One region of the Agarilytica rhodophyticola genome, then DNA from elsewhere that is predicted to be linked to it. Evidence: predicted binding sites of a transcription regulator. Region 1 holds the regulator's gene; the other holds the start of a gene.

Evidence for each region. Region 1 encodes FNR, which switches genes on or off when oxygen is low (the NO sensors DNR and NnrR bind a similar motif). Its sites were predicted from a motif close to TTGATNNNNATCAA; they were not measured.
Region 2: BVC89_RS01635 (bacteriohemerythrin) is a predicted target of FNR. The motif match lies at 6,683-6,696, and genes of this name have one in related genera.

What each region holds. Positions count from the first base shown of each region.
Region 1 is NZ_CP020038.1:3,814,318-3,831,379, forward strand. Features, by position in the region: gene BVC89_RS15875 (M1 family metallopeptidase) at 1-1,868, shown strand, start outside; gene BVC89_RS15880 (hypothetical protein) at 2,162-3,916, shown strand; gene BVC89_RS15885 (nuclear transport factor 2 family protein) at 3,935-4,321, opposite strand; gene BVC89_RS15890 (hypothetical protein) at 4,385-4,909, opposite strand; gene BVC89_RS15895 (TetR/AcrR family transcriptional regulator) at 5,191-5,775, shown strand; gene BVC89_RS15900 (lipin/Ned1/Smp2 family protein) at 5,929-7,008, opposite strand; gene BVC89_RS15905 (hypothetical protein) at 7,476-8,345, shown strand; gene BVC89_RS15910 (SLC13 family permease) at 8,362-9,753, opposite strand; gene BVC89_RS15915 (globin) at 9,876-10,304, opposite strand; gene fnr (fumarate/nitrate reduction transcriptional regulator Fnr) at 10,405-11,151, opposite strand; gene BVC89_RS15925 (hypothetical protein) at 11,390-12,217, opposite strand; gene BVC89_RS15930 (6-phosphofructokinase) at 12,501-13,562, shown strand; gene BVC89_RS15935 (methyltransferase family protein) at 13,668-14,126, opposite strand; gene BVC89_RS15940 (bifunctional 2-methylcitrate dehydratase/aconitate hydratase) at 14,142-15,626, opposite strand; gene prpC (bifunctional 2-methylcitrate synthase/citrate synthase) at 15,666-16,790, opposite strand; gene prpB (methylisocitrate lyase) at 16,907-17,062, opposite strand, start outside.
Region 2 is NZ_CP020038.1:379,435-396,496, forward strand. Features, by position in the region: gene BVC89_RS01615 (sugar porter family MFS transporter) at 421-1,857, shown strand; gene BVC89_RS01620 (LacI family DNA-binding transcriptional regulator) at 1,970-3,004, shown strand; gene xylB (xylulokinase) at 3,154-4,638, shown strand; gene xylA (xylose isomerase) at 4,697-6,040, shown strand; gene BVC89_RS01635 (bacteriohemerythrin) at 6,154-6,612, opposite strand; gene BVC89_RS01640 (hypothetical protein) at 7,221-7,673, shown strand; gene ubiD (4-hydroxy-3-polyprenylbenzoate decarboxylase) at 7,771-9,237, opposite strand; gene rho (transcription termination factor Rho) at 9,247-10,506, opposite strand; gene trxA (thioredoxin TrxA) at 10,852-11,178, opposite strand; gene ppk1 (polyphosphate kinase 1) at 11,385-13,490, opposite strand; gene BVC89_RS30250 (TVP38/TMEM64 family protein) at 13,941-14,615, shown strand; gene lpdA (dihydrolipoyl dehydrogenase) at 14,608-16,047, shown strand; gene BVC89_RS01670 (response regulator) at 16,117-17,062, opposite strand, start outside.

The sequences.
Region 1 (17,062 bases):
CTGGCATTTCCGGCTTGGCCAACGTTAGCAATGCTGCATCCTCACACAAAGGCAAACTTCAACCAGAAAAAGATTACCATTCATTTGCCAATACAGATGAGGTCATTCTGACACATATAGATTTGGATTTGGCGGTTGATTTTGATAAAAAGCAAATGCGCGGCCACGCCGTTATGTCTCTTAAGTATTTAACGGATAAAGCGGAGACATTGGTGCTGGACACTCGTGCTTTAAATATTGAAAAAGTCGAAGTAAGAAAAAAAACCGAAGCTAAGCAAGGCAAATGGAAAAAGGCAAAATTTCTTCTCCGAAAAGCCGACCCTGCATTGGGTAGCGCATTGGCAATTGCCCTTAAAGACGGTGTCGATGAAGTTAAGGTGCATTATAGCACCAGCCCTGAAGCCTCAGGTCTGCAATGGCTGACGCCGGCACAAACGGCTGGTAAAAAGCACCCATTTCTATTTAGCCAAGCGCAAGCTATCCACGCGCGAAGTTTTATCCCTTTGCAAGATACCCCGCAAGTTAGAGTGACCTACAACGCGACTATTCGCACACCTAAAGCTTTGCGTGCTGTAATGAGTGCGGAAAATGATCCTGAAGCCGAACGCAATGGTGTCTATACATTTAAAATGCCCCAGGCCATTCCTTCTTACTTGATTGCCATCGCAGTGGGTGACCTTGAATTTAAGGCGATGGGAAAACGTACGGGTGTCTACGCCGAAGCAGAAATACTAAATGCTGCCGCTGCCGAATTTGCCGATACGGAATCAATGCTGGAAGAAACCGAGAAAAAATTTGGCCCCTACAGCTGGGGACGTTATGACTTGCTGATTTTACCACCTAGTTTTCCCTTTGGTGGCATGGAAAACCCTCGCCTCTCGTTTATCACTCCCACGGTAATCGCTGGCGACAAAAGTTTAGTGGCCTTGATCGCTCATGAGTTAGCCCACTCCTGGTCTGGTAACACTGTCACCAATGCTACTTGGCGTGATTTATGGCTCAATGAAGGATTCACCACTTATCTTACCTACCGTATTATGGAGATTATTTACGGTGAGCGACGCTTTAAAATGGAGAGTGTGCTTGGCTATCAAGATTTGGAAGCAGCGGTTGCTTCTGTTAAAGAGGATGACCAAAGACTTGCCGTTGACGTGCGCGGCCGCGATCCAGACGATGCTTTTTCCAATATTCCTTATGAAAAAGGCTCTTTACTACTGACTGAAATTGAACATAAGATCGGACGTGAAGCCTTCGATGAATTTTTAAAAACCTATTTTGCTAAATATCAATTCCAAAGCCTACATACTGAAGAGTTTTTAGACTATCTCAATACTCATTTGATCAAGCGTTATCCGGATAAATTATCGTTAGACCGAGTTAAGCAATGGGTTTACGAAAGTGGTTTTCCTGCCGATGCCCCCAAGCCACAGTCTGATGCCTTTACTATTATTGAAGACAAGCGTGAGCGTTGGTTAGCAGGTGGACTTATCGCCAGAAAAATTCGCCACGGCGAATGGACTGTTCACGAATGGTTATTCTTTTTAAATAATTTACCCGAACAACTAAGTGCTTCACAAATGGCAGAGTTAGATCGTGTGTTTGAACTGACAGAGTCAAAGAATAATGAGATTGCTCACAGTTGGCTGTTAATCGCTATTCGCAATGATTACCAACCGGCCTATCCTCGTCTTGAAAAATACCTAGTGGAAATTGGAAGAAGAAAACTCATTACCCCCTTGTACGATGCACTTATGAAAACTAAAAAGGGAGCGGTGTTTGCCAAACGTGTTTATAAAAAGGCACGACCCGGCTACCATCCCCTGGCACAAGGAACTATGGATAAAATTGTTTACCCTGAGGGAAAATAACGTCTTACCTATTCACCCTCTTCATCTCTTAATCCATTTATCTATTCATCTATGTTCTATTTCTGTTGGCACCTAACGCCAACAGAAACTCTATCGACTATAGTTACAACGCCTAAATCACAGTGGATAGTTCTCTTTGGCTTGAATCTGCCGTTCTAGTTTATATATTTGCCCAAACAAGCTCCAAGCTCTTGTCGCCCATACATACTATCTTTAAGCGTAGTAAATGAACTATTTGACAGGACATGCCACATTTAATACATAACTGTTCATCATCTCTACTGAGCAAGAATATGTTTACGTTTAATCTTGGCAAACTCCACAAGAGTAGTCAGACCAACCGCACAAGCGAAAAGCATGGCTCCCAGCCTAATACGCTTGTGCGGGCGACCAGTCGACCGCCGGTAATGAGTGCAAGTGCAGCCAGCACGGCTACCCGCAGGGAGAATAATAGTGGCAGTGATAATGAAATACGCCCTCTCAGACGCCAGCATCATGAAGACCATATCGCCGCGAGGATGCGGCATCAATTACATATTAATCAAACAGACAAAACCGAGGCAACATCACATTCTAAGCACATATCACAGAAACAAGTAAGCCCAAGGCCAGATACTAGTACTCCGGTACTAAGCGTCAATCATGAAATCATAGAAAAACACGGCTTATCGGTGAGCGAAACCCTTAAATTAATAAAATGCGCCGACTACAGTCGAGCGGTAACTAAGCCCCCTAGCGAAGCCATGGAAGGCATCCCTATGCCCTTAGATAGCTCAAGTATGGCTGATGTGTTCCCTCAACTAAACGCTAAAGATGTGGAACGCATGATGCGGTTATTAGAAAAATCGGGCTGTCGCATTTATATCAACCAAACAGAGGAAATAGGTAAAGGCAAGATAGTGTTTGCCGCTGCAGGTACAAAATATATGAACCCAAGAGATTTCATGCAGAACGGCCAAATCTTTTGCGGCATGAAAGGCATAAAAATGAATCCTTTAGAAAAACTATGTCAATTAATGAATAAAAATGACATCAAACCCGATATTTATACTGGCCACTCCCTGGGTGGACTGATGGCAATGGCAGCCTACTCAGCCATCGAAAAACACGAAAATAACAATTTTGTGCCAACGGTAAGCTCGATTGAGAAAACACCAGAAGAAGATGATCGTATAGTCTATATATTCGATGGCGCTCCAGCCAATAAAAAAACGAAGCGGGCATTTAATATGAGTGACTACTTAGGAGCGCAAGATAATCAAGATGCTATTATCAGTGCTCATTTGGACTCAGCAGATTCGTTGCGAGAAAAAGTACTGCGGGCAATGCGAGGCAAACGTAAATCACGTCGCGACTCACCTCCGCGCCTTGATCTGCCTAAATCTATCGCTATACCTCCATCCCATGATCCTTCCTCTAGCTCACACAAGTTAACTAATATTGCCAAATCAATTAGAAGCCATTTATTAAAGCGGAGTGAGAATTTAGAAATACTCGCAAGTAGTACTAAAGAAATTGACAGTAATCCGATCCAGAAACAAATCGCACAATGGCAAACTGCGGTAAGTAAATTCGAGCAATTAGCAAGGCAGCTCTCTATAGGGAAACAAGAGCAGCAAGGTGAACACGAGGTCACACTTAAACAAATTGAAGAGGTTATGGCAGCTGAAGAAAATGCCATGCAAGAATTGCTAAACTTAAACAGCACATTAAAGTCAATGAGTAATGAAGACAAAGCTAAGCATCAGGATAAAATTAAAATATTTGAGCAGCTTCTCAAGCGCTTAAATACCACTAAAAGCTCCTTAGCCTCAACAATGGCAAGTCCTGGTACTCCTAGCGAAGAACTCATCGAAAATATATCGACAAACACATCGCAAAATAAAGAGCAGCACACACCTATAGCAGCCCCCTCCTCTGCACCAAGCAACAATCAACCTCCATTAAAAAATAATACTGAGAATACAAAAGCCCACATGCCTCAAGACCAGAGCTCAGGAAAAGGAAGAGTTAAGGCTTTGGTAGATCGTTTCGAAGCAATGAAATAGGTACAAAAACGGGCTTGCTTAAAATAACGTATTGTTATTCTTTGATTCGCTTGGAACAACTTGTAACACATCCCAATGCTCAACTATCTTACCTTGTTCATCAAGTCTAAAAATATCAATACCCGCATAGTCTTTATCCCCAGGCCAGGTTTGATGGCAGTGAAGCACTACCATATTACCCTCGGCGATGACACGTTTAAACACCACTCTCTTGCCTGGATACTCAGCAGCCATACGTTGAAAGTATTCGATAAATGCTTCTTTTCCATCTGCCACATGGGGATTGTGTTGGATGTACTCGCTACCGGCATATTTTTCAATGGCTTCGCGAGGTTTGCACTGATTGAACATTAGATCATAGAAATTTTGCACGCATGCTTTATTTTGCTCTAAATCTTTACTCACCTTCACTAAGCCTTAATTTTAGTAAAAAATAAATTCTACCATTAACCAGACTTTTGTATCAGCTCACTGTGTCGCACCTACATTTCGGTAAACAAACTCGCGAGCAGTTTCACGACAATCGTTGCCGTAATCTTGCTTCACATAATGCTCGAGCGCTTCCTTGTTGGTATTGGCGGTAGTTCCTGTAGCGTCAATCTCAAAAAAACCAGAATTAGGGTCAAACAACAGAACGGATGTACCGGTGCCAGTAACACACATAATTTCATGGTTTTGCCCCGAAGAAGGCATAGGGGATGCGCCAAAATACATTGCCACTCGGAAAAAGCGCCGATTTGGTAAGGGATTGGCATTGGCGTTGTAATTTGCGATAGTCACTTGGGGGTTATCTCTTTTGTTACGCGCCCAGTTAAAGCATGGGGTGTACTGACGAAACTGAGTCGCGGCAGTTCGCAATGCGGCATAATCTTTTGAATTCCAGTTATACCACGCTCCAGTATCACGAGTACTTAGATACTCACACGCCCAGTAACACACACCTCGACTGTCAAACAATGCTTGATTGAGTTGATGAAGTTGGGTAATAGCCATCTCTATTTTCCTTGTTTATATATAAACAGACAGTGAAGCAGTACCGCACTAGGTACTGACCAAATCGAGCGCCCCTCATTAGGGCCACTTGCTTTAATCATAGTAGCAGACGAGATACCAAAACTGGCCCTTCTATCATATCAATCTATTTAACCAACTGGATCTGCCTGAATGGAATATGCTTATAGTTAGCGTAATAGGACAAGGTTTTGACCAACCGGTGTAATCCCTGCTATTATCACAACTGTTACAGCTAGATATGAAAATTTTAGGAGATGACCATGCCCTGGGAAAAGTCTTTCGATGTTGAAGAAGCGGTAGGCTTAGGCCTTAATGTTTTCTGGGCAAAAGGCTACGAAGCAACCTCCCTATCCGATCTACTTGAGGCCATCGGGATTAATAAGGGAAGCTTTTACAATGCTTTTGGCAGTAAGAAAAAATTATTTGTTCGTGGCCTGCTAAAGTACGATACAGAGCAGCGTAAAGCGATGATGGATGAATTGTCGGCGTTACAGAATCCGGTAACCGCCATCACTATGTTTTTCGATGAAATCATCGACCAAAGTTTATGTGATAAGGAGCATAAGGGCTGTCTGTTTGTTAATACAGCGCTGGATATGCCCAATCATGATGAAGATATTCAGAGTATCGTTAAAAAAAGCTTAGCCGAGTCGGAAACTTTTTTCTTAGAACAAATAGCCTTGGGACAAAAAACCGGGACTATTCCTGACACAGTGGATCAACATCAAGTGGCTAAGGCACTTTTAGCCTCCACTGTTGGCTTGAGAGTGCTCGCCAGGGGCACATTTGATGAATATGGTCTACGGGCAGTAAAAGAGCAAGCTATCAGTTTACTTAAGCTATAGCGATAAAAATGAAACTCAACAATAATTATTAATAATGTCCCTGTGTTAAAAATTGTTGAGTTTTACAAAAATGTTTTAGGGCCTGTTGATACTAATTAAATCGCTCCTATCGTCCCTAAAACTCGCAAGTTTACACACGATATTTTTTAATCGCTATAGTGAGACACGGCGGCAACGAGCTTGTGCACTTGGCTCGACAACATCAAAAAAGTGGCCGCTATAATCGCCGTTAATTTCTTGTGTTCCCCTACGCCCAGCATTTTCACCAATGATCCAGGTTTCATTTTTATCAATACCTGCATCTTCATATGCTGTAATATCCGTATCGGCGTTGCCATATGCTCTTACAATATTTAATCCTTTATCTATGATTGAGCGAATGTATTCACGCTTATAACCTAAAGTATCAAGATCCAAAATATTTTCAGAATTTTCATTCGTGCGTAAATGCCATTGAGGTAAATCAATCACATCCGTAAACCACTCTCTGGTGTCGCGAGCAACCCAATAAGGCCGACCTGTCACGAAAATCACACGATAGCCTTTATCGATATAAGTTTGCACTGTTTCTTTTACATAGGGCCAGCGCTGCGCCGTAGACACACCAAAATAATCTCCTATGCCTTCAAAGTCATTTAAAGTCAAGGTACCATCAATATCAAACAGTATGGTATCTTGTCCGCGTGGAACAACAGATACAAAACCATCTGCTGAGCTAAGGTCACCTTCCACAATCATACGCACAATGTACTCACCTTCAGGCTTACCTGGCACATTGACATAAACCTTGCCATCCCGGTCTGTTTTATAACGTCCCAAATAGCTCCAATCATTCATGCCAGTACCATACAAGTAGGCATGTATATATTCTTGCTCTAAGTCTTTATGAAAAATACGGTTGTAATCGAATTTACCAACAATCTCAATCGATTCTTGAGGATTAGCGATTTCATCGTGAACCATATGGTACGGTGAATATTTCCCTGCCCAATAGCGACTGCTCAATCGCCTGAAGGAACGTTGCTGTGGACCTTCTAACGCAGGCAAATTTAAAGCGCCACGATAATCAGGACAACCCGCTATCGTCTCAGCAGGAACACTTGGCATCGGATCTAAATCTGGATTAGGTGGATTCACAGAGTTAGCGTTTGCCGAGCTATAACCGGAAGTTAATGATAATGAAACGATAGCCACATAACTCAAAACTCTCATTGATTTTTTTATTAATAGCATAGGAATTTTCCTGAGATTTGTGTTTAGAGCCGGCATGATGCACACAATATAAGACAGAAATATGACATAGATGATAAGTTGGCACCGTTATTTCATTAATAGTAAAAACCATTTATCGCTTTTTATTATTTTTATATAAACGCTATTTTCAACTAAAAAGTTAATTAAAAAAGTCAATAACGCACAATAAGATTTTCACGAACCTAATAATCTGTGAAAAAAATTAACATATTTATTACTAACACTTTTGTTGCAGCCATTGAATAGCGCGACTAAACCGTTATTTCCTCCGATCTTTTCAGCCATTATGGGCGAATAATATATCTCCAAGTTCAAATATTAGTTTCGGTATTAGTCCTTGTATTAGTCCTTGTATTAGTCCTTGTATTAGCCCCGATATTAGTTTCAACAACAGATACAACTTTCCCATAAATATCTATCTCGTATCAATGAAAAAAAGGTCACTTATGAAAGCCAGAGATTTTATGCCCAATATTTTCAGGACAAGTGTTACAAGTTTTATCAACAGTTTAAATACATTAACTGACTGTAGCTTTTATGATACGGAAGCGTTAACTGCAAAAGAATTTGACTATTTAGCACAAAAACACACACAAGAAGGCGCAATTTTAGTGGTACATCCTAGCAACGCCAAAGCGATGGGTATCGTGAAGTATGATGACCATAAAGAATTTTCAGAAAATCAAGACAATAACGTGCACCACTATACCATTGCCGGTGTAGGAAGTTCAGATGTAGGCGCAGCTGCTTTGGCTAGAAATTTCGCCGATCACTATGGGCAACCAGTAGGCGCTATAGTCGCGGGCTACGGCATTAGTGATTTATTAACAGAGGCCTTAGGCGGCTGGTTCGCCCTAGGTAAAGAAAATAGAGTACTTGCCTCGGATAAACAAAACAAAAAAAAGAAAAACCCAAAAAATAAAGAAAAAACTAAAAAACTCGTTGCGCAAAGTCCTGACACTCAAACACTCTTTAAGCTCCTACTCGACCCTGACCACAGCATCAAATCTCTTGGCGGTCACTCGAAAGGATGTTTAAGTATTGCTCTAGCACTTAAAGCTCTCTTTGAGCAAGGCAATAAAGAATGCTTAGATCGAGCCAAAGATATCAATATTATTACTTTAGGTACTGTCGTTGAATTACCTGAAGGCTTTGATAGGCTTTATCAATTTATCGGCAATATAGATTGGTTTGGCGGCATCAATTCTCGTGCAGACTTGGATAAAAAGCTAATCCACAATGCCTGGCACCATCTGAATACCTCTATGCCCATGCACATGAATGTTAGAAAGGTTCTATCGGAAAACAACTTATAAAGTTTAGATAGTCTGTTTAGGGCGCAACCAATAACACAATACTTCGCCAGTACCAGGTACCCAATGTGGCGATCACTATCAAACCAATAAGACTCATAAGGCCACCGGCTCTAATCATGTCTTTAGAACGAATAATATTCGAGCTAAAGGCAATAGCATTGGGAGGCGTCGTGACGGGTAAGGCCATGGCCATTGAACACATTAGCGTCACCACCAATACAATAGTCAACATATAATGTTGCTCCACCTGTAATGAGGTAATAAGCGGTATCACTAAGCCTGCCGTAGCGGTATTACTCATAAAAGTAGACATCAGGCCAACAAATAGCGCGATCACGAAGTACAGCCAAGCCGGCGCCAAGTCCAGTGGTAATAGAGTGATTAATACTCGATCCAAACCACTTAGTTTCATGGCAACTCCGAGCGCCAACCCACCTGCAATAATATATAAAATATCCCAAGGTAACTTTCTAAAATCAGAGGTATCGAGTAAGCCCATCCAAAAGCTGGCAATAATGGGAAAAAGCGCCACCGTTCCTGTACTTAAGTTGATAAGACTTCCAAAAAACCAACCGCAAACAGTGATCAAAAAAATGGCAATCACCGCCCAGTGCTGAGCGGTGTTTTTCTGTTGTTCAGGCTTGTTAACTTCTAACACTAGATCCTTTGGTGGATATAAAAATAACAGCACTCGCCAAAGTATAAAAATGAACAATATAAGTAACGGGAAGGTTATCGCAATCCACTGTAAAAAGTTTAAAGCCACACCCTTTTCGGCGAGATAAGATAACGCGATGGCATTAGGCGGTGTTCCTATGGGCGTACCAATACCGCCAATATTACAAGCGAAAGGCACACTGAGAACTAAGCCCAGTCTAAAATTGTGGCCTTTAGGAATGTTATTAAGTAAAGGATAGATAATTGCCAACATCATCGCCGTAGTAGCGGTATTACTCATCCACATTGAAAGAAAGGTACAAGCGATAATAATACCTAATAATGTGGTTTTCGCATTACCTTGAGTACGGTGCAAAATAAGGTAGGCGAATTTATGATCCAAACCGAATTTCTGCATAAGTGAAGACAGCACAAAGCCCCCCAGGAACAGCAAAATAATGTTTGAGAAGAAGGGGGAAAAAAATACCTGAGAAGTAAGACTACTATCTAGCAGCAAAACTTCTGGCAATAACCAAACAATTTCAAGAGCAAGAATGACAAAACTTACTACAAATAGTGGAATAACTTCTGTTATCCATAAGCATGCAGCAATGAGTAATATACAAGCGGTAATCTTTTGTGGTTTGGTTAGTACAAGATCGGTAAATGTTAGAGTTTCACACAAAATTATTATAGCTGCGATAAATATAACCGCTGCTAAACTCTTAAATTGAATTGATAACAGGCGCATTAAAATCTCATTAATAGATAGTTGCTAGTACTTATTTAAACATGACCTCAACAAACGGACATTGATAATACTAGCGTTGCCATTACACCAAGGTGACAGCGACTTTGAGCCTGTTAGCAGCCTTAACATGCACTATGCATGTATTTCATCATTGTAATACCTTGTGAGAAAGCTAAACGCCATCCTAAATCAATTCTACTGTTAAATTCAGGATCAAACTCTTTCACTGTTGCAATCATGCACTCAAGCCAGGTGTCATAAACTTTAGGGTTAATATTAAGGTGATTCTTATCATGTATTTCACCAATGCCCTTCATATGTTCAAGACTTTTATCGCTTAGAGTGAAACTCACGCAATACAAAAGTGACTTTTTCAACATACGCTTCTGGCGCTCCATGTCGGTATTTTCAAAAGCTTTTTTTATATCATCATCTGCATTGGCAAAGCGCTTATAGAATTGGTCAAAAAAAATCAAACCAGAATCGTTAATTCTAGTTTGCTTGCCAAATATTCGCTCATAGCTATCGTAAAAATCTTGTATATAGGACACACAAAAACCTCGTTTCAGATTGACAATGAGATATATAACAGTCAAAGGCAGATACGATTTTTGCCTAGACTATTTGGGAGTGTGAGCCTATAGGATAATGCTACTGACAAGTAGATATTGAAACGCCTTTTAGTGCATCTAAATCCAATATTTCAATATACTTTTTATCTGTCTTGATAATGTTGCTTTTATGTAGGCGTGTGAAAACACGGCTGACAGTTTCAATAGTTAAACCTAAGAAATTACCAATATCTGATCGCGACATTGGCAGGTGAAATTCTCGTGCTGAAAGCCCTTGTTTTTCGTTGCGAGCAGCAATACTAAGTAAAAAAGCGGCTATTCGTTCAACAGCATTATTTTTATTTAACACACTAATCAGCTGCTGGTCATTAGTAATTTCTTTACTCATTAACTGAAAAAACCTGCGCTGCAAACTTGGCATTTGTGTACTTAACTCCTCGAAGTGAGAAAAAGGTATTTCACACACAGATGATGTGGATAATGCGACGGCGGAATTAGAATAAGCGTCAGAAGTTAAACCATCCATGCCAAATATTTCACCGGGCAAATAAAACCCCGTAATTTGTTCGAGACCATCTTCAGTAAGGGTAAATGCTTTAATGGCTCCTGACCTTAGCGCGTACACAGACTTAAACTGCTCACCAGCACGATAAACATGTTCGGTCTTTTGGATAGGGCGACTTCGCTGGATTATATTATCGAGTTTCTGCACATCATCAAGTTCTAAACTGATAGGCAAACAAATACTGCCAAGACGACACTCTGTACAGTTAACATGATGCGATGATTGCTGACAAATAATATTTTTATCTGCACTATTTTTCATTTACTGCGGGCCTCGATTTCTACAATACAATAATGCTACGTGCGAAGTAACTGGATATGAATATGTTAAGTATAAAGCTTTTATCTGTCTTGTTGCTATTATAACAGGCACTATAACAAGTATGTATATAACAGTTATCTATGGCGACCATGACAACAATAATAACAAGACCTTGTAATACTAAACACTAACGATACAATCTAAGCCAACCACCATACCAATCACTTTGAATACTGTGTCATATATCATCCACAGTAGAAAATGGTAGTTTGCCGCAGGACAACGCATCAGCATAATGACAAACTGAAGAGAGATTCTCAATTTTTCTATTATTAATTATACTGACTGCCTCAGGGCCTAAGCAAATTATATTATTACTTTTGATATCACTATTATCTAAAATGGACGCATTTTGAGTAATTAATGTGTCCGTTTTAAGTCCCAAAGATGAATTACCAATAAAAACATAGTTTGGCTCGTGCTTTTTTATAAGTAGCTTAACTTTTGAAACAAGACTCGCAATATCATCACTTAAACGAGTAATCTGAATACCCGTTGTAGTAAATGGGTAACGTTTTGCACAGGCGAAGAATTCAGCGACAACATCTGCATTAAAATCGTCCTCAGTTTCAATTATTAATTGGCATTGATTAAAACCGAGACCTTTAAGTAAAGCAAAGTTTTCACCGTTTACTTCATTTGGGGAACAAACAACACGATGTTTTCTTGTGATGGCTGGAGACACCTTAAAATTAGATGCAATATTATAGACCAAACTAGTGATCTCATAAGGCTCCAGAGAAAGACAGGGTCTTACTAATTCTAAAGACTCTAATGATCGCTGTCCCAATAGTGTTCGCCACAAAGCCAACTCGCAACTTAGACAATCGAAGGTGTTAGCCTGGTGCTGCTTTAGCCTAAAAACCTGCGTTGAATTTAGTCCCAAGCTCACCGACTGTTTATGCTTGAGAACAATACCATTACTAGAATTGATCAACACAGATTCCCGCAAGCTTTTCGCTTTCGGGTATAACACGCTTATATTGGGAGGTTTAGATACGCTCATGGTATCTATGCTAACAATGTCCATATTTTTTTTATTGACTTTAATCAAGTGATAGAGAGATTCCCGCACTCAGCAAGAGAGACTCTGGCAATACAGGCCGCTGGTCTTAACAAGCCCAAGTTGATATACGTCAACAACTAAAAATAATCTTGCAGCAATAATCAGATTACTAAAATGTAAGACACGTTAACGGGTCGCACCACGTTTCATCTAAAAGTTTCACACAGATACATCCTATAAATTAACTTATTTGTACACACCAACTGATTGATAGGTATTTATAATGCGAGTAGGTATTTTGACTGGAGGGGGTGATTGCCCAGGCTTAAACGCCGCTATTAGAGCTGTAGCGAAAAGTTTAATCCTTAAGCAAAAAGCCGAAATTATAGGGGTTAAAGATGGTTTTTTGGGTCTTATAGAAAAACGCACTACCACTATTAGCTATTCAGATTGCAGCGGTATTTTGAATCTTGGCGGTACCATTTTAGGCACTCATAATCGGGCTGACCCTTTCAACCATGAAGGGCGCGATGTTTCCAGTCATGTAAAGGACTATTATGACACCCTTGGTTTAGATGCACTGGTGGTGATAGGCGGTGATGGTTCCTTATCTATCGCCTCAGAGCTTGCACAGATGGATATGAATATTGTCGGCGTCCCTAAGACCATAGACAATGACCTTATGTGCACGGATAGAACTTTTGGTTTTGACACCGCCACCAGTATTGTCACAGAAGCCATTGATCGTTTACGTACCACTGGACAATCTCACAAGCGGATAATGATACTGGAGACAATGGGACGCAATGCTGGATGGATCGCCTTACATTCAGGTTTAGCGGGTGGCGCGGACAGTATTCTTATCCCAGAACACCCCTATAATATCGAAGAAGTTGCCCGCATTTGCCAAGCACGTAGTGGTGATAAAGGTTACGCATTGGTCGTAGTTGCTGAAGGTGCCCGTCCGCAAGGAGGCAGCACTGTCGTCAGGGAAACTATCGCAGACAGTCCCGACCCCATACGTTTTGGTGGAATTGGCGAGGATTTAAAAAGACAACTTGAAAAACATATTGATGCCGAGGTACGTGCGACAAATTTAGGGCATATCCAAAGAGGTGGCACGCCGACTTCTTTTGATCGCATATTTGCTACGGAAGTGGGCTGTTATGCGGCAAAAATGGTGGCCAATGGTGAATTTGGTAAGGTCGCCATCATACGCAATAACACCCTAGGACAAGTGCCTTTAAGCAAAGTCGCCAATAAAACACGCGTGGTAACCGAAGAAGACATTTCCTACATGACTGCCGTCAATATGGGCATTAGCTTTGGTATCAAACAACAATAAATTTGCTCACCAATTTTGCTCACCAATGATGTCTTGGTGGTTTATATCCGGTGGCTGTTTGTGGACATAAGGTTTATGAACAGCCAACGGACATAGGTCAATTTACTAGAGCCAACGTCTTACACGCTTTTTGTATTCACTATAATTTTCCCCAAAAATACGGCCGAGCACCTGCTCTTCGGGTTTTATTTGTAATTGGTTCATAGTTATTACAAAACCGGGCAAAACAAATATAGCCAACATATGGCTTAATAGACATACGAAAGCAGCCAAAACCAATAACATTGCCAAATACATCGGGTTACGGCTAAAACTATAACAACCTGTGGTCACCAACACTTTACTATCTTGCAAATGCAGTGGGCTAAAAGTCGTTTTGTTTTTGCGAAAACGCCAAAGGGAATGGGTCGCCAAAAATACCGCCATCACCAGCAGTGTTGCTGTCAAAAGCGAGGAAAACGGCACCGTAACTCGCCATTGAGGAATCAAATGGGCTATCCACCAGGCAAGTCCGGCGTACAAAATCAGCAGCACTGGCGGTGGTATTTTGGCTTTGGCATCCATAATGTAAAGTCGCCTCTAGATCACAAATAGATCCATAAACTTCTGTACAGGCGTATTTTCTAAAGCTTCTTGGTCCTTACATAGGTTAAAGATCTGATCACAGCGAGCACCGGGGAAACGTGTAGCCAAATTAGCTTTAAACTTCGCTTCTAGCACCGGGATGCCCTCTTCGCGACGACGTTTGTGACCAAGAGGATATTCGATTTCTACTTTCTCAGTAGTACTGCCATCATTGAAAAACACTTGTAAGGCATTGGCAATAGAACGTTTTTCAGGATCATGATATTCCTCACTATAACGAGGCTCTTCTAGAATTTCCATTTTCTCACGTAGAACATCGATTTGAGGATGCGCTTCATGAAATTCATCTTCGTAGTGTTCTGCTACTAAACTGCCGAAAATAAGTGGCACTGCTGTCATATATTGTAAGCAGTGATCGCGGTCGGCGGGGTTCGCAAGCGGGCCGTCTTTAGAAATAATACGGATCGCAGACTCATGTGTATGGATGACTATTTTTTCAATATCGTCAATGCGGTCTTTTACCTGCTCGTGCAAAACAACAGCAGCTTCACACGCCGTTTGCGAGTGGAATTCGGCTGGGAAGGAAATCTTGAAGAGGATGTTTTCCATCACATAGTCGCCGTATTCTCTCTGGAATTTAAACTCACGATCCCCCTCTTCTTTTAACTTAAGGTCTTTGTTGGTTTGGCTAAAAGACACATCATAGAAGCCCCACTGTGGCGCAGTTAAGACGCCGGGAATTCCCATTTCGCCGCGCATGGCAATATCTGCTAAGCGCACACCTCGAGAAGTCGCATCACCGGCAGCCCAGGACTTGCGTGAGCCGGCATTAGGCGCGTGACGATACGTACGCAAAGACGAACCATCAACCCAGGAGTGAGAAACAGCTGCCATAATCTGCTCACGATCACCGCCCAACATTTTGGTAACCACGGCTGTAGTGGCCAAACGAACCAGCAGAACATGGCAAAGACCAACACGGTTAAAGCTATTTTCTAATGCCATAACCCCTTGGATTTCATGGGCTTTGATCATCGCTTGTAAAACATCACGCATTAGTAGAGGTGCTTTACCCTGGCTGACATTTACTTGCGATAAATAGTCAGCAACGGCGAGTATGCCTCCTAAGTTATCCGATGGATGGCCCCATTCAGCGGCTAACCAGGTATCGTTAAAATCGAGCCAGCGCACAATGCAACCAATATCCCAGGCGGCTTTTACAGGATCGAGGCGAAACTGTGTACCTGGCACACGGGCACCGTTAGGCACAACTGTGCCCTCCACCATTGGCCCGAGGTGCTTAGTGCACTCCGGGAAACGCAAAGCTAACAGACCACAGCCCAGTGTATCCATCAAACAGTTGCGTGCAGTAGTGTAGGCTTCATCAGAAGCCACTTTAGTATCTAAAACATAGTCAGCAATATCCTGAATAACTTGATCGTAATCAGGGCGCTGGTTCATATCGACATTGGCAGACATATTTTTTCCAAATTCAAGGTTTTAACGGAATTCAAAGCTTTAACGATTTTCGATAGCGACAACAGTACGGGGTTGTTCACCGATGTATTCAGCAGACGGACGAATAATGCGGTTATTTTCTCTTTGCTCAAACACGTGAGCTGCCCAGCCTGTTAGTCGAGACATAACAAATATTGGGGTGAAGAGTTTGGTTGGAATTCCCATAAAGTGATAAGCAGACGCATGAAAAAAATCAGCATTGCAAAACAGCTTCTTTTCACGCCACATCACTTCTTCACAACGTAAAGACACATCATAGAGGGTACTATCGCCTTGTTGTTCGGCAAGTTTTTTCGACCACTGCTTAATAATTTCATTGCGCGGATCACTGGTACGATAAACTGCATGACCAAAACCCATAATTTTTTCTTTGCGTTCAAGCATGCCCATAATTTCTTTTTCTGCTTGATCAGCATCGGTCCAATTCTCAATCATCTCCATCGCCGCTTCATTGGCACCGCCATGCAGTGGGCCACGCAGAGAACCAATAGCGCCAGCGATACAGCTGTGCATATCCGATAAAGTAGAGGCGCAGACTCTGGCGGTAAACGTCGAGGCATTAAATTCGTGCTCAGCATAGAGAATCAGTGACGCATGCATCACCTGTTCATGCAACTCACTGACATTACCGTCACCGAGCATAGCCAGAAAATGTCCGCCGATAGAATCCGCATCTGTTTGGGTATTAATCTTGATGCCATCGTGGCTAAAACGGTACCAATAGCAGCAAATGGCCGGTAAGACAGCGAGTAAGCGATTGGCTTTATCTTTTTGTTCGGCAAATGACATTTCGGTTTCAAGGTTACCCAACACTGATACACCTGTGCGCATCACATCCATCGGGTGACTGCTGGCGGGCAAACGCTCTAACACTTCTTTCAGTGCTGTGGGCAATTCCCGCTGGGACCGCAGCATACTTTTGTATTCATCTAACTCTTGCTGCGTCGGCAGCTGACCGTTAAATAATAAATATGCAATTTCTTCAAACTCACATTTTTCGGCGAGGTCTTTAATATCATAGCCTCGGTAAGTTAAGCCTGAACCGCTGACGCCAACCGTGCACAGCGCTGTTTTCCCTGCCACTTGACCGCGTAAGCCCGCAGTATTGTTCGACGTTGCAACCATAACACTCTCCTACAGGTTTTATTATTAAATATTTATAATGAAGTTATTCTTAGAAAACAGCGCATAGCAATGTCATAACACGTTCAAGATACGCTGCTGTTAAGGTTTATCCAGTGCTAACTTTTTCCCTGTTCAAACAGTGCATCCAATTTTTGTTCATAGTCGTGATAATTCAGATATTGGTATAGCTCTTCGCGAGTTTGCATCATATCCACAACATTATTTTGGTCACCTTCGGTCAATAATGTTTTATACACTAATTCGGCGGCTTT
Region 2 (17,062 bases), 3.4 Mb from region 1:
ACGATTACAAAAAAATGCGAAAAGAAAAACTTTTCATTCTCCTCAAACGCCAGAATATTCCTGGCATATCTAGCAGACGAACCACCTTTCATTTTCCACCAATAAATTTTGAAATTTTTTTCAAAATTGTGTTAAAAAAATGCGAGTGCGCTGCCACTTTAACCTCTTTTCACAAAGAGATAAACAGTATTTTTTAAAATGCCAACTGACTTTAACGATTTAAAAGGTACTTTCCTCTATGCAATGTGTTGAATTAGATGCTTTTTTTAAAAAAAACTTTAAATTTGTACAGAACTCTTTTCTTGTCAAAGAAAAACAGGCATAACAGCACCTCAAAACAAATAAAGGCTGCCTCATAACAATGAGCAGTCCACTAATAAGCCCGAGCTTTCTCTGGCATTAAATCATTGGAGTATTTCTATGTCGTCGGTAAACATAACCGCAGAAGCTGAATTACCTTCTGAGCAAGCGAACACAGCATTTATTATTTTAGTTAGTTGCATTGCAACAATTGGTGGCTTTCTATTTGGTTTTGATAGTGGTGTGATTAATGGCACCCAAAAGGGGTTAGAGTCAGCGTTTAACTCAAGTAGCGTAGGCACTGGTTTTAATGTGGCTGTTATGTTGCTCGGTTGTGCTGCAGGTGCGTTTTGTGCCGGTAGTTTAGCGGATCGATTTGGCCGCAAAAAACTCCTTATTGTTTCTGCTTTATTTTTTATTATTTCAGCATGGGGATCAGGTATAGCGGGTTCAGCTGGGATTTTTATTTTTTATCGAGTATTAGGTGGCATTGGTGTCGGGGCCGCAAGTGTAATGGCTCCAGCTTATATAAGTGAAATTGCTCCATCAGAGTATCGTGGCCGGTTAACGACAGTTCAGCAAGTAGCAATTATTAGCGGTTTATTTATCGCTTTTTTAAGTAATTATTTAATTGCAGGTGCTGCAGGCTCTTCTGAAAGCGAATTTATGCTGGGTTATGCTGCATGGCGTTGGATGTTCTGGGTTGAGCTAATGCCTGCTACTCTCTTTTTCGTTTTGTTATTGCTTATTCCTGAAAGCCCTCGTTTTCTTGTCGCATCAGGCAAGAAAGATGAAGCGATAAGTACATTGGGCCGTTTGTATGGTACAAACGCGGCGCAACAAAAGTATCAAGAAATAGATAGTTCTCTTGCAGCAGACCATCACCGTCCACAGCTCAAAGACTTAATTGATCCAACAACTTCTAAAGTTCGACGTATTGTTTGGGTCGGTATTGGCTTAGCCGTTTTGCAGCAATTGGTGGGAATTAATGTTGTTTTCTACTATGGCGCTGTACTTTGGCAGTCAGTTGGATTTTCTGAAAGTGACTCTTTGCTAATTAATGTTATCTCTGGCCTGGTTAGCATTGGAGCCTGTTTAATCACGATTGGACTGATTGATCGTATTGGTCGTAAGCCATTGCTGTGGATAGGTTCAGCCGGTATGGCGCTTACGCTTACTATTATCAGTGTCACCTTTGCTATGGCTGCTATTAATAGCGATGGCGAGTTGAATTTAACTGATGCAGAGGGGCTAGTTGCTTTAGTTTCTGCGAATTTGTACGTATTCTTCTTTAATGCTTCCTGGGGTCCGATTATGTGGGTTATGTTAGGGGAAATGTTCTCTAATCAGATTCGAGGATCGGGTTTAGCGGTTGCAGGTCTTTTCCAGTGGGGAGCTAACTTTGCAATTACTATGACTTTCCCAATATTTTTGGGATCAATAGGTTTAGGCCTGACATACGGTTTCTATGCGGCTTTTGCATTTATCTCAATTTTCTTTGTACTTAAATATGTCAATGAAACAAAAGGAATTGAATTAGAGGATATGCCTGATTAATATCAGATAAATGTAAAGGTGCCCTTAACTAAGCTGTATGGCTTTAATCGGGTTTAGTTAAGGTCTAGTATATAAAGTAAATTTACTTAAAATCTTTCACTTGTAGAATACGATGGCTGAAGTATTAATTAATGATGTAGCAAAACTGGCTGGTGTGTCGATCGCCACTGTATCTCGTTGCATTAACTCGCCACATCAAGTTCGCCCCAGAACACGAGAAAAAGTCGAAAAAGCCATCGCTGCCACTAATTATTCGCCTAATACCTTAGCGAGAGATTTTCGCCGTGGTAAAACTAAGATGATCATGGTGGTTATTCCTGGTGTTGGCGACCCATTTTTTACCTTGGTGATGAAAGGTATTCGCAGAACCGCCAGCTCAGAAGGGTACAGCTTACTTATTCACGAAAACGTGGGGAATAATATTAACGCTGACAAAATTAATGAGCTGATGGTTTCTAAACATGCAGATGGCATTATTTTGTTAGCGAGTGTTTCGCCTTTTGGTACAGAGCTCCTGTCCAGTGGCAACGATAGGCGTATTCCTATGGTCATCGGCTGCGAACTACTTTCTCCTGAACTCAATACCTTGCCCAATATTCATATTGATAATACAGCTGCAGCTGCTGAGGCGACCCAACATCTTATTGAGTTAGGTCACAGGCGTATTGCATTTATTTGCGGTGATCGAGATTCTCTACTTACGGCTGATCGACAGGCGGGGTACCAGTTGGCCATGCAACGGGCCAAACTTCATATGTTTGACGAATGGATTCGTGAAGGTGGAATGAGTATTGATGGCGCAAGGCGAGCGACTACAGAACTATTGGCCTTGCCTAATCCGCCGACAGCTATTTTCTGTGCTAATGATGAAATGGCTTTGGGATGTTTACATGAATTGCGCTCGTTAAATAAGTCAGTTCCGGAAGATATTTCCGTTGTGGGCTTTGATAATACCCGTTACGCAGAAGTTTCTAGCCCTCCGTTGACGACTATCCATCAGCCTGCTGAAACTATTGGTGAGCGCACCGTTCATCGTTTAATTGATGAAATTGGAAGAAACGCAAGTGAGCCTAAAGAGTCAATGTATGAAACTGTTCCTTACGAATTAGTCGTGAGACAATCGACAGCTAAGCCAAGGGGTGCCTAGCTTTAATAATTAAATAAAATAAATTTACTGTGCTAATATTAAGCCGTAACTTATAGAGCAATAACTTATTCTCAAATGTTGCTTGACTAGTATATGTAAACGTTTACAATTGTTTTTAGTATTATGATATAAAAATAGGCAAAGTTGAGATGAAAACAGTCCTTGGTATCGATTTAGGTACGCAGAGCTTAAAGGTTTTATTCTATGACATCAGCGCTAAATCTGTTGTTGCTAAAGAATCTGCTGCTCTCGAAGTAAATCGGCGGGAGGATGGTTCCGCTGAGCAGGATGCCGATTGGTGGATACAAGCATTGATCAATGCCCTTAAACCTATTTCTCAATCTATCAAAGATTCTGTTATTGCTTTAAGTGTCTCTGGCCAACAGCATGGTTTTGTTGCCCTTGATAAACACGACAATGTTATTGCTCCTGTAAAGCTATGGTGTGATACCGCAACAGCGGCTGAGTGCGATGACTTAAATAACAGCCTGGGGGGGGACACCGCATGTATAGAGAAAACAGGTAATAAAATATTAACAGGCTATACCGCTCCAAAAGTCCTGCATCTTAAAAAATATTACCCAGAGCTTTACGCTGAGTTAGATACTATTTTACTCCCTCATGACTACTTAAATTTTTGGTTAACAGGTGAAAAGTGCATGGAGATGGGGGACGCATCTGGCACTGGTTTTTTGAATATTGCACAAAGAACATGGTCTGATGAGATGCTGCGCGCTATCGACCCTATGCGAGATCTCTCGAAATGCCTTCCACCGCTTCGAAATGAAAACGTTATTATTGGTAAGCTTCATAAAGGAGCTGCAGCACTGACTGGTTTGCCAGAAAATACTCCGGTAGCTATTGGCGGTGGTGACAATATGATGGCTGCGATTGGAACCGGTAATCTTCACACTGGACGTACTACAGTTAGCTTAGGCACTTCAGGTACTGTTTACGCCTACAGTGACAAACCTGTCATTGACTCATCAGGTAGTATTTCCGCATTTTGTTCATCAACTGGTGGCTGGTTACCGCTTTTATGCACAATGAATTGCACGGTGACCACGGAATTATTTCGTAACTTGCTATCTGTCGATATAGCAGATTTTGATGCGACTATTGCGAGGGTGAACGCTGGAGCTTCCGGATTGATAACCCTTCCCTTCTTCAACGGCGAACGGTCACCAAATTTGCCTAACGGCAAAGGCTGTCTTTTAGGTATGGATAGTCAAAATATGACGCCGGCACATATTCTCAGATCTGGTGTAGAGGGAGCCACCTTTGCACTACGTGCTGGCATTCAAGAGCTAAGCCGTTTAGGAACGTCTACCGATGAAATTATTTTAACCGGTGGTGGTAGCCAGAGTCCTCTATGGCGACAGATAACTGCAGATATCATGAACGTGCCTGTAAATATAATGAAACAGGATGAAGGCGCTGCTTTTGGTGCGGCTTTACAAGCCTTCAGTGCTATCGAATATAACGGCATATGTGATGCCGATACTTTGAGTCAATACATCATCATTGATGAACAGTACTGCTGTGAGCCACAACAGCAGCAAGTTGAAAAATATAACGAAGTTTTTAGTCGCTATCAGGACGCTGTAATGACCGTCTCAGCTTTATACAGGTAAGTATGCGATTTACGAAAAAAACAATAATGAGTAATTAAACTGCAAAGGGTAAAACACGATGAGCAGACCCACTTTTATTGGTGATAAAGAGTATTTCAAAGGTATCGGACGTATTGCCTTTGAAGGTAAAGATTCAGATAACCCTCTAGCATTTAAAGCTTACGATGCTTCAAGAGTGGTTGCTGGTAAGACTATGGAGGAGCATTTGCGTTTTGCCGTATGTTATTGGCACAACTTCTGCTCCGGTGGCCATGATCCCTTTGGGCCTGAAACTCGTGCTCATGAGTGGCTTATTGGTAGTGATGATATGACTATTGCCCACCAAAAAATGGATGCGGCATTTGAGTTGGTAAGTAAACTTAACGCGCCTTTTTATTGCTTCCATGATCGTGATATGTCTCCTGAGGGAGATACAGTTGCAAAGACTGAAGAAAATCTACAGATAATGACCGCTGCTGCTAAACAACGCCAAGAAGAAACCGGTATTAAGTTGCTTTGGGGCACGGCAAATGTTTTCACTAATCCCCGCTTTATGAATGGTGCATCGACCAACCCCGACTTTTCTGTAGTTGCACATGCTGGTGCTCAGGTAAAAGCTGCGCTTGAGGCAACAGTCGCGCTGGGTGGCGAAAACTATGTGTTTTGGGGAGGGCGTGAAGGCTATATTAGTTTATTCAATACAGATACAAAACGTGAGTTAGAACACCTTGCTCTATTTCTTACTATGGCTCGTGATTATGGACGTTCAATTGGATTCAAGGGCAACTTTCTAATCGAACCGAAACCGATGGAGCCCACTAAGCATCAATATGATTTTGATGCGCAAACTGTTATTGGCTTTCTTCGTGCGTTTGATTTGCAGGATGATTTTAAACTTAATATTGAAGCAAATCACGCAACATTAGCCGGCCATACTTTTGCCCACGAACTACGTATGTGTACTGACGCAGGTATGCTTGGTTCCATTGATGCTAACCGTGGCGATTATCAAAATGGTTGGGACACAGATCAGTTTCCAACAGATTTATATGATTGTGCACAGGCAATGTTAATTGTTTTGGAAAATGGTGGCTTTGGTTTAGGCGGCTTAAATTTTGACGCTAAACTCCGGCGCGAATCTACTGATATGGAAGACTATTTTATCGCACATATTGGCGGTATGGATTCTTTTGCTAGAGGTTTATTAATTGCCGATCAACTAATTCGTGAGGGTAAGCTTGATGCAATTAAAAAGGCCCGTTATGCAAGCTTCAATAGCGGCTCGGGTGCCGAGTTTGAAGCAGGAAAACTAAGCCTTACTGATTTGCGAGATATTGCCAATGAAATGGGCTGGCCTTCACTTGTTAGTGGTAAGCAAGAATTTGTAGAAAATATTATGAATGACGCGATGTTTAAAATTTAAATCTCTTGTGAAAATAATTTAATTCGCGACTAGGATCTTAACTCTATTATCCCTGCTTTTTGAGGCGTAATGAAGAAACTCTTACGCCTCTTTTTTTGGTATTTAACCAGCCTTTAAAACAATACGCGCATCATTCTAGTAATTAAACCGCCTCGTGCAGCGTGATGCAATTTATCCTGTACTGAAAAGACTAAATCCGCGTAGTCGCCGTCTTCATTCTTGATATGGTTAATAAGCCAGTTTTTAAGCATAGCAAGTAATTCTTCTGTAATATCTTCACCGGCCTCGAATCTGGCAACATATTTATTTATTTTATCGATAAATAATTGATGCACTTTTTTGTGGGGGGCAAGAAAAGGATACCCAGCTTCTTCCATCAATGCTTCTTCATAAGAAAAATGGGAGATTGTATACTCAATTAAATCTGCGATTACTTTACCGGTTTGATCTCTATCTTTTGTGATCTGCACAGTCTGTAGTAAATTAATGTAATCGGCAATTTTTCTATGTTGTTGATCAATAATATGGATATTTGTATTTAGATCGCTTGTCCACTTTAAATACTCAGACATGAGAACAGCCCTACTCAATAATAAAATTTAAGATACCCGATTAGTTTGGCTATTTTTACTACGATGTGTATTGATTCAAATCATCAAACATATAACAGCGGCGCATTTTTCTGCATATTTCTAAATTTTTTTTAAACCACTCACAGAAGAATATTGATTTTTACGTTAAGTGATCTTGTCACAATCCTAATTGTCATTTGATTATGCTTCTTTCTACAAAATTACTTTTAGTGACACGGGGTAGAAATAACTTATGGCTTATCAATAATCACTAAATGGAGCACTTTAGATAGAGTAAATTTGCCTTATTCTTGTGCATAAATTACTGGGTTGATCTAAAAGTGAACGTTTATAGTTGATTTCCACGTGAAATTTTCTCTCTATAAATATTGTGTTACCGTCACGTAACAGTCTTTATTTTTCTTAAAATAGCTGTGTACATAACCTTTTAATTGTTTTTGTCACCTAAATATCCATAAATGTGGGATAATTTCCCAAAAAAAGAGAATCCCTATCTGTTTGATGTAACAAAGGGTAACACTTGGCCCTTGGATTGCAATGTGTCCAGTATATTCAACACACACTTAATTATTCAGTAGAGGTTTCCTATGAAAGCGTTACTCATCGCAACACTTGTGTTTTTACTCATACCTGTTCACAGCTTTGCAGTCTCTCGAGTTGAAGGTCAAATTTCGAAACTTGATGTAGAAAACATGCAATACACTATTCGCGAAAATGCAACGGGAAAGATGCATGTTTTCGATTTTAAAAACTCTACATCTGTGAGAATCAACAAGCGTAAATATCGCGATATGACTAAATTAAATGTTGGTGATTCTGTTATCTATAAAAAATCAATTAAGAAGAAAAAGAAAAAATATGTCAGTGCCACTATTCAGCAATTAGACAAAGATGCTAAAAAAGTTACTTTTATTGAGAGTGAAACGGGTGCGTTAAAAACTTACAAATATGAACCTGAAAAAACAAATAGATCCGGTAAGCTTGATGCAAATAATGTTCAACCTGGTCAAAGGGTGGTACTTGAAATTGTGTCTAAATAGTACTTCAAGTTATGGAGCTGCTACACAACCAAGGAAGGTGTCTATTAAGGCTGGAAAACACATACACTAGAGCCTGTAACGTTTATGCTAACAGGCTTTAGCAAATATTGAGCTTGTCCCAGATCTGATCAACTTTATCTTTTACTTCTTGCGTCATGCGGATTGGTTCGCCCCATTCGCGGTTTGTTTCACCTGGCCATTTATTAGTAGCATCAATTCCCATCTTTGATCCTAAGCCTGACACAGGAGATGCGAAGTCTAGATAGTCAATGGGTGTATGATCTATCATTGTTGTATCTCTTGTGGGGTCTACTCGTGTTGTTAAAGCCCAAATAACATCTTCCCAATCCCGGGCATTAACATCATCGTCAGTGACAATAACAAATTTAGTATACATAAACTGTCGTAGAAAAGACCACACGCCCATCATCACGCGCTTAGCATGTCCCGGGTATTGTTTTTTTATTGTTACTACTGCCAGACGATACGAACAACCTTCTGGAGGCAGATAAAAATCTACAATTTCTGGGTACTGTTTTCTCAATAATGGGACGAATACTTCATTAAGAGCAAGCCCTAAGATTGCTGGTTCATCCGGAGGCCTGCCAGTATAAGTGCTATGATAAACAGGCTTTTTCCTATGGGTAATTCTTTCTATTGTGAAAACAGGGAAAGACTCAACCTCATTGTAATACCCAGTATGGTCACCAAATGGGCCTTCGTTAGCCATTTCAGAGGGATCAATTGTGCCTTCTAGAATAAATTCTGCAGTTGCTGGGACTTGCAAAGAATTCCCTATGCTTTTTGTCACTTCTGTTTTACTGTTACGCAATAAACCTGCAAATGCATACTCACTCAATGTATCAGGTACAGGAGTAACAGCACCTAATATTGTCGCGGGATCCGCCCCAAGTGCTATTGATACTGGAAATTTCTCACCAGGATAATGTTGTTGCCATTCTTTGAAGTCTAGCGCGCCGCCGCGATGACTTAGCCAGCGCATAATCAGTTTATTTTTGGCAATAACCTGCATGCGGTAAATACCCAGATTTTGCCTTTCTTTACTGGGGCCTCTAGTTACGACTAGAGGCCATGTGACTAATGGCCCAGCATCGCCAGGCCAGCATGTTTGTATAGGAATGCTATTGAGATCTACCGCCTCTTGTTCAAGAATAACCTCCTGACAAGGGGCGTTCTTAACTTCTTTTGGTGACATGGTAAGGACGCGCTTGAATATGGGCATTTTGTTCCAAGCGTCTTTCAGTCCTTTTGGTGGTTCAGGTTCTTTTAAAAAAGCGAGCAGTTCGCCCACTTCACGCAGCGCTTCTGTACTCTCTTGCCCCATTCCCAGAGCCACACGCTCTGGTGTGCCAAAAAGGTTAGCAAGTACAGGAATATCGTGACCCACTACATTTTCAAAAAGGAGTGCTGGCCCTTTTGCTCTTAAAGTGCGGTCAGATATTTCGGTAATTTCAAGATGGCAATTAACCGCGTGACTTATGCGTTTCAATTGCCCTTTTTTTTCCAAAAGAGCAATAAAATCTCTCAGATCTTTAAATTGCATTGAGCATGACTATTTAGATTTCATTGATAGGAAAAACTCAATGTTGGTTTTGAAGTCTTTAAGCCTGTCTAATAAAAATTCTGTCGCCGCAGTATCTTCCATATCATGTAATAACTTGCGTAAGATCCAAATACGTTGTAATTCGTCTTCTTTCATTAACAAATCTTCGCGACGGGTACCTGAACGTCGAATATTGATTGCTGGATAAACACGTTTTTCCGCAATCTTTCTATCCAGGTGTAATTCCATATTACCAGTTCCCTTAAACTCTTCGTAAATAACTTCGTCCATCTTAGAGCCGGTATCAATAAGTGCAGTTGCTATAATTGAAAGGCTTCCACCTTCTTCAATATTTCGCGCTGCTCCAAAAAATCTTTTGGGTCTTTCCAGTGCGTGGGCATCAACACCACCGGTTAATACCTTGCCTGATGAAGGAACAACAGTGTTGTAAGCGCGTGCTAGACGAGTAATCGAGTCGAGCAAAATAACTACATCTTTTTTATGCTCTGATAGTCTTTTTGCTCGTTCAATAACCATCTCTGCTACTTGAACATGACGCGACGGTGGTTCATCGAATGTTGAAGCAACAACCTCTCCACGCACGGAACGTTGCATTTCTGTTACTTCTTCAGGACGCTCATCAATAAGTAAAACAATTAAGTGGCACTCTGGATTATTACGTGTAATTGCCTGTGCAATGTTTTGCATCATTATTGTCTTACCTGCCTTCGGTGGTGCAACAATAAGACCACGCTGGCCTTTACCGATAGGTGATGTGAGATCGATGATACGACCGGTAAGATCTTCTGAGGAGCCATTGCCTGATTCGAGAACAATGCGCTCATTGGGGAATAGGGGTGTAAGGTTTTCAAAGAGAATTTTGTTACGAGAGCTTTCAGGCTTGTCGAAATTAATTTCGCTTACCTTAAGCATCGCGAAGTAACGTTCACCTTCTTTAGGTGGTCTTATTTTCCCCGCAATGCTATCACCAGTGCGAAGGTTGAATCGCCTGATTTGGCTAGGTGATACATAGATATCGTCTGGGCCTGCAAGATAGGACGAGTCGGCAGACCTCAGGAAACCAAAACCGTCTTGTAATATTTCCAATACCCCATCGCCGTATATGTCTTCACCGCTGCGTGCATGTTTTTTCAAGATGTTAAAAATTACATCCTGTTTGCGAGAACGCGCCAGGTTTTCCATCCCCATTTCTTTTGCGATTTGGATAAGCTCTTCAATGGGTTTTGTTTTGAGGTCGGTGAGATTCATACGAATTGAGGTTTCCGTGGATGTCGGCAGTTCTTACGCGAACGCTTGGTAAAAGTTAATTGTTGGGGGTTTGAATTTTATTATGCAAAACTGTTCGATCGAAAAATTAAAAAAGGCGCAAAGGAAAGCTATTTATTGTTTTAGCTGTTGACTGTATACGCTTCAAACGTTCCGAATACCAATTTGTTTTAAGTCGGGGTATATAAAGACAATAAAGGAAGGTAAAACGGAAGTGCTCGACCGCTAGATATATGTAGTATAGCCACAAATTTATGTTAGTGCAAAGTATCAAGGATCACATTCTTGATATAGATTCAGAATTATGATCCATTGATGGACATTAATTTACAAACTAGCGTCTATGAAATCTTTAAGTTGAGCTTTTGACAAGGCACCTACTTTCGTTCCTTCAGCGTTGCCACCTTTAAATATCATAAGGGTTGGAATACCGCGAATATTGAACTTAGCTGGTGTTTCTTTGTGCGCATCCACATCCATTTTGCAAATCTTAATCTTGCCTTCATATTCCTTAGCCAGTTCATTCAGCACTGGTGCGATCATTTTGCAAGGACCACACCAAGCTGCCCAAAAGTCCACTAATACGGGGCCTTCGCTACCTAATACATCTTCATCAAAGCTGGCATCGCTGACGTGTACGATCGCATCACTCATAATTTTTCTCCGAACCTAATAAATGTCAATGTGGCCAATAATAAGGACACTCAGAGTCTGTGACAATATCTTAATAAGCATTGCGTCGAGACTCTGATCATAAGCGGCCAAATATCTAACTAGAATATAAGGCCTGATTTTTATGTTTCAATGCTTATTGAGTATTTTGTGATAAATGGTAGCACTCGACAGAGCTCATGTAGCCGCTAACTTGAAAGTTGTGCGAGTAACTGAGACTGTGTTGGCGCCGAAATACCCTGTTCTACCTGGGTATAAATACCATTTTTATCCAAACACCATCGCTGCCTTGAGTCCTCTATATAGAGTAGCAGCTCATTATGTACTCGTTGCACTAGCTCTGCCGAAGTGATCGGAAAAGCAGTCTCTACACGACGTGTAAGATTACGTTCCATTAAGTCGGCACTGGCGCAATAAATTTTTTCTCGGGCATTCTCAAAATAATACACACGGGTGTGCTCTAAAAAACGTCCTATTGTCGAGAATACACGTATATTCTCTGAGACACCCTCTATTCCGGGGCGTAAGCAACACATCCCTCGAATCAATAAGTCTATTTGAACACCTGCTTGAGAAGCTTTATAGAGGGCTTGGATAACTTTTGGTTCAGTTAAACCATTACATTTTAAAATAATTCTTCCTTGTTGGCCTTCAGCCGTAGCCTTAATTTCTCCATCAATAAGCTTCAGTAACTGTCTTTTAAGCGTAAATGGAGCATGCAAAACCTTATCCATTCGCTCGGTTTTACCCATACCTGTGAGCTGCTGGAAGACTCTGTGCACGTCTTCACCCATAACTTCGTCGGCAGTTAAATATGAGTAATCGGTATACAAACGTGCATTACCACTATGGTAATTACCTGTTCCCAAGTGTACATAGCGCTTGAGATTATCTCCCTCCCTGCGCACGATCAATATCATTTTGGCATGTGTTTTATAGCCTACGACGCCATAGACTACAACTACACCTGCTTCCTGTAAGCGGCTGGCGAGCTCAAGATTTTCCTCTTCGTCAAAGCGTGCTCTGAGTTCCACAACAACAGTAACTTCCTTGCCATTACGTGCAGCGTCAACAAGCGCATCGACGATTGAGGAATTGGTACCCCCGGAGCGATAAAGCGTTTGCTTAATCGCTACTACATTGGGATCGTTAGCGGCTTGTCTTAACAGCTGAATAACAGGAGTAAACGATTCAAAAGGGTGAAGTAGTAAATAATCTTTGCGGGATACAGCATCAAAAATATTATCTTTGCGGCTTAATCCCTTAGGCATTTTAGGGGTAAACGGGGGGTATAGAAGCTCCGGCTTATTCACCATGGAAAGTAGACTGAACAAGCGTTTGATGTTCACAGGGCCATTTACCCGATATAGTTCTTGCTCAGTAAGGCCCACCTCTTTGAGCAAAAAGTCGGTCGTTTCTTTCGGACAGTTATCGGCCACTTCGAGGCGTACCGCAGTGCCGAAACGACGAGAATGTAACTCGCCGCGTAAAGCACGAGCAAGATCCGCGATACCTTCCACATCAACATCCAGGTCGGCATTACGTGTAATCCGAAACTGGTAGCAACCGCGAATTTTCATGCCAGGGAACAGCCGATCTGCATGGGCATGAATCATTGAAGATAAGAAGACAATATTGTGGCCCTCACCTCCCAACTCAGGCGGTAACTCAATCAGCCTTGGTAAAGAGCGAGGCGCTGGCACTACTGCGTAGTTAAGGTCGCGGCCAAAGGCGTCATTACCTTCAAGTTCGATAATAAAATTTAGACTTTTGTTTACTAAGCGAGGAAAAGGATGAGCGGGGTCGATGCCGATTGGGCTGATGATCGGTAACACGTTACAGTTGATGTACTCTTCTATCCATTCGTACTGTTCAGCGGTCCAGTCTCTGCGCCTCAGAAAGTAGATATTTTCGCGGGCAAGCTCAGGAATCAAAATGTCATTCAAAATCTGGTACTGGGAATCTACTACTTTATGGCACTGCTCGCTTATTTCTCGCAAAACCTCTCTTGGATGTTGACCATCAGGGCCGATGCTCTCGCGCTCATATTTAATACTTTGCATGAGGCCGGCGACCCGTATCTCGAAAAACTCGTCGAGATTTGAGCTAAAAATTAAAAGAAATTTGAGACGTTCCAGAAGAGGATGCTCTGCAGCTGTTGCTTGGGCGAGAACCCGCTGGTTAAATGCTAGGTTGCTTACTTCTCGATTTATATAGTACGCCGGATTGTCCAGCGCGATTGGCTCTTTAACAGGTTCTACGGTTTGCTCATTAGGGGTTTCTATCTCTGTCATTACCAGGGTTTCCGCTTCTTCAACATGTTGAGGCTTTCTAGGATCGATTATACCTTGTAGTTTATGACAGGTATTACTTCAATATTGCAGATTTCATTGGGACTCTTCCTTTTAACTGAAAGCTATGGCCTGCTGATGTTTTTTTCAGCAAAACTATTTGATTGGCTAGTGTTCATACTGCTATTGCAAGCTGTGTTTGCTCATAGGTAAATCCGGACGAATCTCACTTCATCAACCCAAGTTTTTATGTAAGGCAATTAACAAATGTAGCCAGAGGATGAGGCCTAATTACTAAAAGTAACTACAGTTATAACTAGTATAAGGTGAATGGCACGGGGTGAAAGTTCTGAGATAAAAAAGTGACGTCCTAGGGAACTGATCAAACATAGAATGGTATATGTATGCATATCACAGCAGCTATCATGTTGTGGATAGATAACAGGAATAGTAATGAAAAAACGATTATTATTAATTATGGGAATCGCTGTTGTGGTTTCCATATTTATAGGCTTCGACCTAAAGCAATACTTGGCGCTCGATAGCTTAACCGCGTGGGTAGCCGAAGAACCTTTGCAAGCTGGTTTAGCGTTTGCCTTTTTGTATTTTATTGTGGCTAGTTTAAGTTTGCCCGGAGCTGGGCCTTTATCTCTTGTTGCCGGTGCCGTGTTTGGCCTTTGGTACGGAGTACTTATTGTATCTTTTGCCAGTTCTCTAGGTGCCACTATTGGGATGCTTATCTCCAGGTCTCTTTTACAGGAGTGGGTACAAAAGCGTTTTGCAAGTGCTCTGGAGAAAGTAAATAAAGGTGTAGAAAAAGATGGAGCGCTTTATTTATTCTCAATGCGACTTATTCCCCCTATTCCTTTTTTCGTTATTAATCTTGTTTTTGGCTTAACTAAAATCAAGGCCCCAACATTTTATCTCGTCAGTCAACTGGGAATGTTGCCAGCTACGATGATATACGTAAATGCCGGTGCTAGTTTAGGTAGGGTTGAAAACATTTCTTTTTTTGAAATATTTCAGCCAGAAATTATTTTATCCTTCGCGGCTCTAATTGCATTCCCATTTGTAGTTAAGCTAATTATGAACAAAACTAAAATATTTAATCAGTCATCAGATGCCTAAAAACTCGAATAAATACGATGCTAATCTCGTTGTGATTGGTGCTGGTAGTGGCGGTTTGGTCAGTGCCTATATTGCTGCGGCAGTGAAAGCAAAAGTCTTCCTTATTGAAAAAGCCCACATGGGTGGTGATTGCCTCAATACTGGGTGCGTTCCAAGTAAAGCACTGATTCGTGCGGCCAAAGCGTGCCACCAAGCGAAACATGCTAATCGCTATGGTGTTCATGTCGATAATGTCCAAGTAGATTTCGCCGCAGTGATGGCGAGAGTGCATGAAGTTATCAAAGAAATTGAGCCACATGATTCTGTCGAACGTTACACTAGCCTTGGTGTAAATTGTATTCAGGGGGAAGCCAAAATTCTTTCGCCAAACAAAGTTGTAGTAGGTGATCGGGAGCTGACTACTCGTCATATTATTGTTGCTACTGGTGCAGGGCCTGCTGTCCCTCCTATTCCTGGTTTAGACACTATAGATTATTTAACTTCCGATAATTTATGGCAACTAAAAGAACTGCCAAAGCGTTTGCTAGTGGTTGGTGGTGGGCCTATCGGTTGCGAATTGGCGCAAGCATTTTCGCGCTTAGGAGCCAATGTCACCGTTGTAGATATGGCCGATAAATTGTTGCCGAGAGCTGACAATGATGTGTCTAGCTATGTTCAAAACGCATTTGTTGAAGAAAATATTCAACTTAAATTAGGTGCGGGTTTAAAACGCTTCTCAGAAGGCCAAGCTATTGTTGAGAAAGATGGACAAGAAGAAACTATAGAGTTTGATAAAGTATTAATCGCGGTGGGTCGAAAACCCAATACTCAAGGTTTTGGTTTGCAAGAGCTAGGTGTTGAGCTCAACCCTAATGGCACAGTAAAAGTCGATGAGTATATGCGTACCAGTGTGGAAGGTATTTTAGCGTGTGGTGATGTGGCAGGTCCTTATCAGTTTACTCATACGGCAAGTCATCAAGCGTGGTATGCAAGTGTGAATGCATTATTTGGTGGCTTTAAGAAGTTTAAGACAGACTACAGTACGATTCCTTGGGTAATTTTCACTGATCCTGAAGTGGCTCACGTCGGGGCAGCCGAAAATGACTTGATAAGTGCTGGGGTGGATTATGATGTTGTAAAATACGACCTTGATGAACTAGATCGTGCAATAGCTGATGGTGAAAACAAAGGCATGGTTAAAGTATTGATGCAAAAAGGCAAGGATCGGATCTTAGGTGCAACAATTGTGGGCTCCCATAGTGGTGAAATTATTACCGAGTTTGTAGCTGCGATGAAAAATAAAAAAGGACTCAATAGTATTCTGGGAACCATTCACAGTTACCCTACTTGGAGCGAAGCGAATAAATACGCGGCAGGTAATTGGAAACGAGCTAATGCACCACAAACTTTGTTAAATTGGGTAGAAAAATACCACGCTTTTCGCAGACGTTAAGTCCTTAAGAGATTAGTCACTAGTTGTAAGGTAGTGACTAATCTACTTTTGGTCTCAGGCTGACTAGCGTTAAAAAACGCTTGTATCTTTATTTCCTAATCCTACTGATGCCAATGCTTCATTCAATTTATCAAGGGTTACAGGTTTACTTAAAAAATGATTCATACCGCATTCGAAAACCCTTTGTCGGTGTGAAGCTTCCACATGTGCCGTAAGCGCTATTATCGGTGTTGCTGCTATGGCTTGGTTCTTTTCTTCTTCGCGAATTTTTATGGTTGCATCAAAACCGTCCATCTCAGGCATTTCGCAATCCATCAAAATTAAATCGTAGGATTTTTCATTCGATAAAAATATTTTTACTGCTTCATGGCCGTTTTCTGCAAAGTCTGGCTTTATTTCAAATTTCCCAAGTAGTCCTTCAATTACCATTCGATTAACTGCATTATCTTCTGCTACGAGCACACTTAGAGCGGAATGATTTGGTTTCTCAGAAATCTGAGACATAAGTGGGTTCAACTGCGTACCGTACCCCTGAGATATCAAAGTGTGCTTTAAATTTTGAATGGCGATAGGCCGGGGTATGATTGACGATACAGAGTAAAGCTGTGATTGGGAGAAAGATGAAGCCTGTTGGCTTGTTATTAACATTATGGGGATTGAATAGTATGCGTTAATACTCTGAATACGTTTTGCGATATCAAAGCCATCTGAATTTTGTGGATTATGGTCAATTAACACAAAATCATAAAGAGCATGATTTCCCTTTACTAAACTATCAGGGCTATTTGGTAATTCTTCAATACTTGTAAATGCTAAATTCCAACTAGGCGCGTGTTGGCGTAGTCCGTGAAGCATAATATCCGATAAATTTATTGCTAGTAATTTCTTTCCAGACAAGGCTAAGCTACAGCTTATAGGGTTTTTTTCTACCTCGACAACATCTATAGTAAAGCGGGATGTAAACCAAAAGGTTGAACCACTTCCCTGCTCACTTTCAATACCAATTTCACCGTCC